DNA from 4 places in the Pedococcus sp. P2_E4 genome. Region 3 is predicted to be linked to each of the others. Evidence: predicted binding sites of a transcription regulator. Region 3 holds the regulator's gene; each other region holds the start of a gene.

Region 1 (2,196 bases), on a different contig from region 3:
CACGATGGGAGGGCCTGAAGGAGGTGCTCGTCATGTCGTTGGCCACGAGCGCAGTAGCGGCGCTGCTTCCTGTCGCGGACATCGAGCGCGCCAAGGGTTTCTACGACCGGCTGGACCTGCCGTTCCTGGGGACGAACGACGAGGGCAGCCTGGTGTACCAGCTCAGCGGTGGGGCGACGCTGATCCTGCTCCCGCGCGAGGCAGGGACCCAGAACCCGAGCACGGCGCTGACCTGGGAGGTCGACGACGTGGCGGCGGAGCTTGCCGACCTCGAGGGGCGTGGGGTCGTCTTCCAGGACTACGACCTGCCGGAGCTCAAGACCGTCGACCACATCGCCGAGCTCGGCGGTGAGAAGGCGGCCTGGTTCCTCGACCCCGACGGGAACGTGCTGTGCATCCACCAGGCTGCGGCTGGGTGAGGTCGACGGATGAGGTCGACGGGTGAGGTCAATCGGGTGAGGTCGACCTGGTGAGGTCGCTCAGGCGACCTCGATGGCATGGCCTCCCGTGACCCGGAGCAGCTCCTCGTAGGTCGTCCTGAAGACCGTGTGGCTGTGGCCGGCGGCGGCCCAGACGTAGGGGTGGCGGGACAGCGAGACGTCGACGACGGCCGGGACCGGTGAGGTGTGCCCGACCGGCGCGACGCCGCCGATGGCGAACCCGGTGTGGTCGCGGACGAAATCGGCGTCGGCGCGGTCGAGGTGGTCGACGTCGTCGAGCAGGTCGGCCACCTTGACCAGGTCGACTCGGTGGGCGCCCGAGGTCAGCACGAGCAGCGGGGTGATCCGGCCCTGTGCGTCGTGGGCGCGGAACACGAGGGAGTTGGCGATCTCGGCGGGGGTGATGCCGAGGGCGTCCGCGGCCGCCACGGCCGTGCGGGCCGCGTCGGGCAGGGTGACGACCTGGGGGGCGACGTGGTGCAGGGCCAGGGCGGCGAGGACGCGCTGGACTGCGGGGTGCGTGCTGCGGTCCGGCGCGGGCGAGGCGTCGGCGGTCGACATGCAGGAATGCTAGGGCTGCTCGCAGGGTGTCGACCAGAGGATTCTGCGGTTGCCCCTTGACGGCCTGTCGGGGCAGGGGTGTACCTTCGAATCATCGAACACACGTTCGAACAGATGGTCTCCACCATCGCGGGATCGACGGCTCCACGGCCCCACACCGTGCGCCGGTCCCGCGGACCGTGGGGGAGCCGTCCGTGCTGCCCCGACCCGGTGGCCAGGCGCCTCGACCCCGCCTGCCCACCGGGCGGGGCGCACACCACCCCCTGTCATCGCACTGCCGTGCGGCGATCCGACCTGCCCGCGTACACCAGCCCGCACCACCTGCCCGCGTACACCAGCCCGCACCACCAGCCCGCACCACCAGCCCCGCTGGAGAAGGAGTCATTCGTGGTCCGCCGCTACGACGAGCCCATCGAGGTCCGCGAGACCCGCGACGACGTCACCCCTGCGCCCGATGCCTTCGTGTGGCGCGGCAGGCTCTACGTCGTACGGGCCGTCCTCGACCGGTGGAAGGAGCGGCGCCCTTGGTGGCGCGACGTCCACGACCAGTACGACCAGCGCGACCAGCAGGGCCGGCACCAGTCCAGCCGTGGCGCCCAGCCCGGTCCGGCCGGCACCGATGTGCTCACCGACGCGCGCGAGCAGCTGGTATGGCGGGTGGAGGCCAGCGCCGGCCGGCTCGCCGCGGTGGGGGTGTTCGACCTCGGGCTGACGCCCGAGCGCCAGTGGACCCTGCTGCGGGTCGCGGACTGAGGAGCGCGCCATGACCACCGCCATCGCTTCCACCGCCATCCCTTCTACCGCAGTCGCCCCCACGCCCCTGCGCGATGCCTCGTCGGCGCTCGACCTGCTCGACCGCTCCCGCCAGTCCCTGCTGGCCGCCTGTCAGAGCGCCGTGGTCGTCGAGCGGTTCACCCAGGCCCAGCTCGGGGCGTTGCGGGCGGCGGCGGCGCTGGTCGCAGCCCGTCCCACGACCTGGCGACCGCAGGGGCCGCACAGCCTGTGGGAGCTGCTGCCGACGGTGGCTCCCGAGCTGTCCGAGTGGGCCGACTTCTTCGAGCTCACCACGCCTCGTCCGCGCAGGTCACCGGCCATCTCCTCCCGCGAGGCAGACGACCTGCTGCGCCAGGCCGAGACCTTCCTCGACCTGGTCTGCCGCAGCCTCGGGCTGCCGGTCCCGCAGCACCACGGTGAC
Region 2 (2,196 bases), on a different contig from region 3:
GCTTGGGGGTCGGGGCGGGCTGGCTTTGGGGTCGGCACGGGCGGCCGGCACCGCCGGGTATGCCGAAGGGCGGGCCGGATCCGGCCCGCCCTGCGGCGATTGACGTGAGGTGCGGTCAGATGCGCCCGTCGCGGTCGACGTCGACCTCGTCGACCTGCGTGCCGGTCGCGGGGTCGGTGTGGCTCACGCGGCGGGCCGAGTAGCCACCGCCAGCGACGCCCCGACGGCTGCCCATGACGAGCGACAGCAGGATGGCCAGGGCACCGGCTGCCATGCAGATCCAGCCGATCATGCCGAGGTTGACAGCGTCGACGGATGCGTTGAGCGCAAAGGTCAGGATCGCGCCGACGACGATGAGGAAGATGCCGACTCCGATGTACATGCTCACTCCTGTGATTGCGGGTGCGGGGTCACCCGGTCATCCGACTCTATCTCTCCGAGCCCCTGACCAGCGGGAACGCAGCGCAAAACCGGCAAACCGACTGGCGGGCACGGTCGGGAGTTCGCAGGCTGGAAGCTGCTCTCCCCGCGGCCTGCGGGCGTTCCGCGGGGGTTCCGCTCCGCGGGCGTTCCGCGGGCGTTCTGCGAGCGTTCTGCGGGCGTACCGCGGGCGGCTGTCAGGAGGGTCTGGTCTGATAGGTGCTGGGAGCTCCGTGTCTGCCTAGATGCGCGCGAATTCCGTTGCCACCATTGGGAATCCGACTTGTATTCGAACACGTGTTCGAGTAGAGTTCTCTCATGGCAGCAGTCGCGACCCTCACCACCGCCCCCACCGGGACGGACCACCTGCTGCGCCAGCTGCACACCCTGCTCGACCGCGCCGACACCAGCGACATCATCGGCGCACCCGCCGCCGCCAGCGCGCTGCACCAGGTCGACCGCCTCATCGCCCGCGTCCAGGCSGTSCGCCTGGCRCTGCTCGCCGAGGCCGACCGRTGCCAGGTCGCCGCCCAGTCCGGTGCCAGCGGCACCCCCGCGTGGCTGGCGTCGGCCACCCGCACCGACGGSGCCGCGGCCTCGCGGGACGTCCGCCTCGCCTCCGCGCTMGACACCACCCTGCCCGCGACCCGGGAAGCCCTGACCGCCGGGGACCTGTCCACCGACCACGCCCGCGTCATCGCCACCRCCGCCTCCGCGCTGCCCGAGCGGCTGCGCCYCGACCAGAAGGCGGCCATCGAGGCGTCGCTCGTGGCAGCCGCCCGACACCTCGACCCCACCACCCTGCGCCGACAGGCCCGCCGCGCCCTCGCCGCAGCGCAAGCCACCCAGGCCGAGGTCGACGCCCACGAAGACCAGGTCCTGCGCGCCGAGGAAGACACCGCCTACCGCAAGACCCGCCTCACCTGGCACCACCACGACGACGGCACCACCACCGGCCACTTCACCCTGCCCACCCTCGCCGCGTCGATCCTGGTCAAGACCATCCAACAGATCGCCTCCCCCCGCCGCTTCGCCCAGACCGCCGCCCGCGCAGCCCGCACCGACGCAGCCCGCACCGACCAAGGCCCAGCCACCAGCGCGGCGACGGTGCGCGAGGCCACCTGGGAAGCGTTCCGCGAAGCCGACAGCGACTGGGCCCACCGCTACGGCACCGCGTTCCTCGAGCTCGTCGAACACCTACCCACCGACACCCTCACCGGCAAGGTCGCCGCCACCGTCATCGTCACCATCGACCACGACACCCTGCGCCGGCAGGTCGGCGCCGCCCACCTCGACACCGGCCACGACCTGTCCGCCAGCACAGCCCGACGCCTGGCCTGCAACGCCGGCATCCTGCCCGCCGTCCTCGACGGCCGACCCGTCCCCCTCGACCTCGGCCGACAAAACCGGTTCTTCACCGAACCCCAACGCCTSGCCCTGGCCACCACCTACGACACCTGCGCCGCCCACGGCTGCGACCGCCCSTACGCCTGGTCCGAACTCCACCACCAGGACCCCTGGAGTCGCGGAGGAACCACCGACCTCGCCCACGCCATCCCCCTGTGCGGACACCACCACCGCCGCATCCACGACCCCGCGTACACCCACCACATCGAAACCGACCCCGGCGGACGCAAGACCGTCACCTACACCCGGCGCACCTAGACATGCGCCTGGACAATGCGCAGGTTCGGGCGAAACGTTGCAGGGCAAGGCGGGTCTCAGTGCTGCCCCTAGGGACCCGGCGACCCGGCTTCACGCCGCCGACGTCGCGGG
Region 3 (2,196 bases):
GACGCACTCGACTTCCTCGACGAGCTCGAGGACGCCGACCCAAGTGAACGCCGAGGACTCGTGGAGTCGGCGATGGGTCAGGTCGTGCGTTCCCAGGACTACATCGAGGCGCCGGTGATGTCCCAGGCGCTGGCCGCGGCGGTCCTCGTCTCGGCCTGCGACGACTTCGAGTCGGTGGCGGGGGAGAACAACGTGCCCGCCTGGGTGGACGACGAGCCCCTCGATGTCGACGACCGCCTCGAGGAGCTGGCGACCGCGCTGCTGCGCCGCGTCCTGGACCCCGACGACAACGAACTCTACGAGCTGTGGGCCGACGCCCGCGACGGCGGCGAGAGGTTCACGTCGCGGGTGACCCATTACCTGGATGCATTGGGGGAGTAGGCGCCCCGGGCGATCCGGCCGACCCGGGCGGTCCGGCCGACTCGGCCGAACCGCCGAGGGGTTGGACAAGATGTGGCTTCAGGTGGAGCGCGGCGTCGACCTCGTCCTGCCGCAGGTGCGCCGTGCACCTGGCGGCGGCCTCCATGAGGTCGGCGAGCAGCTCGATCTCGCTGCCGAGGGCGTGGTCGGTCAGCTCCGGGTCGGGCTGGGTCTCCATGTCGGCACAACGCGCGCCGCGGGCGGCCGTTATGGCCACGCGCGGCGCGGGGCGTGGATGTGACCGTTCGGCTGATCTGCCCTCGTCCGAACGGCCGATGGCCCGTGTCACGCCGACCTGGGGAGCTCAGACGCGGCGCAGGACCGCGGTGACCTTGCCGAGGATGGTCGCATGGTCTCCGTCGATGGGGTCGAAGGCCTCGTTGTGCGGCATCAGCCAGACCTTGCCGTCCTTGCGCTTGAACGTCTTGACGGTGGCCTCGTTGTCGAGCATGGCCGCGACGATGTCGCCGTTGTCTGCGGTCGGCTGCTGGCGGACGACCACCCAGTCCCCGTCGCAGATGGCCGCGTCGACCATGGAGTCACCCACGACGCGCAGCAGGAAGAGCTGGCCCTCGCCGACGATCTGCTTGGGCAGCGGGAAGACCTCCTCGACGGACTCCTCGGCCATGATCGGCACACCCGCAGCGATCCGGCCCAGGACGGGGACGTAGGACGCCTCGGGTCGGGCGTCGCCCGAGCCGGTCTCGTCGAAGGTGGCGCTGTCGTCGTCGGGAGCCGCGCCGCCTCGATAGCCCCGGGTGTCGGCCGGCGCGTCGGGCGACACGACCTCGATCGCGCGCGGCCGGTTGGGGTCGCGGCGCAGGAAGCCCTTGCGCTCGAGCGTCGAGAGCTGGTGGGCGACCGAGCTGGGGGAGGTGAGGCCGACGGCCTCGCCGATCTCGCGCAGGCTGGGCGGGTAGCCCCGGCGGTCGACCGAGTTGCGGATCACCTCGAGCACCCGTCGCTGCCGGACGGTGAGACCGTCGCCGCCGTCGCGGTCGGGCAGCTGCTTGACGTTGTCCTCGCTCATGGTGCTCCTCACTCTCGCGTCGGGTGCGCTGACGTGCGGTCGGACCCCACTGTCAGTGGCCTCTGGTGTGCTGTGAGGCATGAACACAGCCTACGGCGTTCGAACGCCTGTGCCAAACATGTGTTCGACGCGTGTCTTGATTCGTTCGAACATGCGTGCTAGAAATCAGTCACACAGTCTTTCGGACATCCGTTCGATCGGCCGGCAGATGGAGGATCCGATGAGTGCAGCAGTCGCCTGGGACGTCGCCCCCGCACCCCTGCGGGTGCCGGTCCGACCGGCTCGTCCGCGGTTGGTTGCCGTGCCGTGTGGACCGCAGGCGCAGGAGCAGGCGCCGGTTGCGCCCTCCACCTCGCTTCGGCTCACCAGGGCCGGCCGGCTCGCGATCACCGCGACCGTCGCGGCGGTGGTCCTCCTGCTCGCCATCACGATGTTCTCCGGCGGCGCGTCTGCGACCGTCATCGACCACTCCACGACGGTGACGTCCGGTCAGACGCTGTCCGACATCGCGGTGCGCGAGCTCCCGCAGCTCCCTGTCGCCGACGCGGTCGCGCGTCTCCAGGTCGCCAACGACCTCACGAGCTCCAACATCCACGCCGGCCAGACGCTGCTCATCCCCGCCATAGGCTGATCCGTCACCCGAGCAGCTGCTGAGCAGATGACGTCGGCGGACGCGTCGGCCGAATAGACGACTGGGCCGAAGGCCGCGTACGCCTGCGGTACTACGCGTTGTCCCCGATGTGCCC
Region 4 (2,196 bases), on a different contig from region 3:
CTGATCGTCCCGGGTGGTGAGTCCACGACGATGGACAAGCTGGTCCGGGCCTTCGAGCTGCGCGACCCGCTGCGCGCCCGGCTGGCAGCCGGGATGCCGGCCTACGGCTCCTGCGCTGGCATGATCATGCTCGCCGACCGCATCGCCGACGCCCGGCCCGACCAGGAGACCCTGGGCGGGCTCGACATCACGGTGCGACGCAATGCGTTCGGCCGTCAGGTCGACTCCTTCGAGGAGGACCTGCACATCCGCGCCATCGGGGGAGCGCCCATGCGCGCCGTGTTCATCCGTGCCCCCTGGGTCGAGGAGGTGGGCGAGGGCGTGGAGGTCATGGCCCGCGTCGAGGACGGCCCGGCCGCAGGTAGGATCGTCGCCGTTCGCCAGGGGCCGTTGATGGCCACCTCCTTCCACCCCGAAGTGACCGGCGACCACCGGTTCCACCAGTTGTTCGTCGAGATCGTGAGAGGCAAGGCATGAGCGGCCACAGTAAGTGGGCAACCACGAAGCACAAGAAGGCGGCCATCGACGCCAAGCGCGGCAAGCTCTTCGCCAAGCTGATCAAGAACATCGAGGTCGCGGCCCGCCAGGGTGGCGGCGACCCGACCGGCAACCCCACGCTCTACGACGCCATCCAGAAGGCCAAGAAGTCGTCGGTCCCCAACAACAACATCGACAACGCGGTCAAGCGCGGGTCCGGTGCGACGGCCGGCGGCGCCGACTGGGAGACCATCACGTACGAGGGCTACGCCCCCGGCGGTGTCGCGGTCCTCATCGAGTGCCTCACCGACAACCGCAACCGCGCCGCGGCCGAGGTGCGCACCGCCCTGACCCGCAACGGCGGCCAGCTCGCCGACCCGGGCTCGGTGGCTTACGTGTTCAACCGCAAGGGGGTCGTCATCGTCCCCAAGGGCGACCGCTCCGAGGACGACGTCCTCGAGGTCGTGCTCGAGGCCGGGGCCGAGGAGGTCAACGACAACGGCGACACCTACGAGGTCATCTCCGAGGCGACCGACTTCGTCGCCGTGCGCAAGGCCCTGCAGGACGCCGGGATCGACTACGACTCCGCCGAGGCGTCGTGGGTGCCGAACCTCCAGGTCCCGCTCGACGCCGACGGCGCCCGCAAGATGATCCGCGTGATCGAGGCCCTCGAGGACTCCGACGACGTGCAGGACGTGTTCGCCAACGGTGACATCAGTGACGACGTGCTGGCCGAGCTCGAGGACGACGACGAGTAGGACTGCTCGGTCCGCCAGGCTCGACGAGGGTCCCGGTTCCGCGTGTTGCTCCGCAGACCGGGGCCGGGTCCTGTGTAGCGTTCTTCCCGAACACCTGTTCGGATGACCTGATCGGCTCGAGAGGACCTGCGGCGTGCGCGTACTCGGGGTGGACCCCGGCCTGACCCGCTGTGGCATCGGTGTCGTCGAGGGCGGCACCGGTCGCAGCGTTCGGCTCGTGGCCGTGGGTGTCGTGCGCACCCCGGCCGACCACCCGACGGCGCAGCGGCTGCTCTACCTCCAGGACGAGCTCGACACCTGGCTCGACCGGTTCGAGCCCGACGCCATCGCGGTCGAGCAGGTCTTCGCCGACGTCAACGTCGCGAGCGTCATGACCACCATGCAGGCCTCGGCCGTGCCGATGCTCGCGGCGGCCCGCCGCGGGCTGCCCGTGACCCTCCACACGCCCACCTCGGTCAAGGCGGCGGTCACGGGCTCCGGCCGGGCCGAGAAGGCCCAGGTCACGGCGATGGTGCAGCGGATCCTGCGGATGCAGACCGCCCCGAAGCCCGCCGACGCCGCCGATGCCCTGGCGCTGGCGATCTGCGACCTCTGGCAGGGGGGCYGCACCTCTCGACTGGCCGTCGCGGCTGCGAGCGAGCGCGCCCGCCTGGCCGCCCACCGGGCCGGGGTGGCACCGTGATCGCCTCGGTCCGCGGACCGGTCCGCAGCATCGGGCTCGACCGGGTCGTCGTCGAGGTCGGGGGAGTCGGCATGCTCTTGCACACCACCCCCGCCACCGCGTCCGCCCTGCACCACGGCCAGGAGGCGTCGCTCTCGACGACGCTGGTCGTGCGCGAGGACTCCCTGACCCTCTTCGGCTTCGGCTCCGATGACGAGCGCGACATCTTCGAGCAGGTGCAGACCGTCTCCGGCGTCGGACCCAGGCTGGCCCTGGCGATGCTGTCGGTCCTGGCCCCGG

What was found. The regulator LexA, encoded in region 3, represses DNA repair genes until DNA is damaged. The targets are predictions, from matches to a motif close to TCGAACANNTGTTCGA.
Region 1: a site for LexA is predicted at 1,096-1,111, ahead of AC1DV7_RS12210 (YbaK/EbsC family protein). Genes of this name have one in related genera too.
Region 2: a site for LexA is predicted at 710-725, ahead of AC1DV7_RS18065 (HNH endonuclease signature motif containing protein). Genes of this name have one in related genera too.
Region 4: a site for LexA is predicted at 1,322-1,337, ahead of ruvC (crossover junction endodeoxyribonuclease RuvC). Genes of this name have one in related genera too.

The regions. Positions count from the first base shown of each region.
Region 1 covers NZ_JBFUEO010000024.1:5,683-7,878, forward strand. Annotated here, with positions in the region: gene AC1DV7_RS12205 (VOC family protein) at 33-419, shown strand; gene AC1DV7_RS12210 (YbaK/EbsC family protein) at 480-1,001, opposite strand; gene AC1DV7_RS12215 (DUF6504 family protein) at 1,281-1,754, shown strand; gene AC1DV7_RS12220 (SAV_6107 family HEPN domain-containing protein) at 1,765-2,196, shown strand, end outside.
Region 2 covers NZ_JBFUEO010000077.1:2,207-4,402, reverse strand. Annotated here, with positions in the region: gene AC1DV7_RS18070 (DUF6458 family protein) at 116-382, opposite strand; gene AC1DV7_RS18065 (HNH endonuclease signature motif containing protein) at 739-2,085, shown strand.
Region 3 covers NZ_JBFUEO010000027.1:40,480-42,675, forward strand. Annotated here, with positions in the region: gene AC1DV7_RS13070 (DUF4259 domain-containing protein) at 1-381, shown strand, start outside; gene AC1DV7_RS13075 (hypothetical protein) at 452-661, shown strand; gene lexA (transcriptional repressor LexA) at 725-1,450, opposite strand; gene AC1DV7_RS13085 (LysM peptidoglycan-binding domain-containing protein) at 1,671-2,081, shown strand.
Region 4 covers NZ_JBFUEO010000002.1:95,902-98,097, forward strand. Annotated here, with positions in the region: gene pdxT (pyridoxal 5'-phosphate synthase glutaminase subunit PdxT) at 1-477, shown strand, start outside; gene AC1DV7_RS01945 (YebC/PmpR family DNA-binding transcriptional regulator) at 474-1,235, shown strand; gene ruvC (crossover junction endodeoxyribonuclease RuvC) at 1,369-1,917, shown strand; gene ruvA (Holliday junction branch migration protein RuvA) at 1,914-2,196, shown strand, end outside.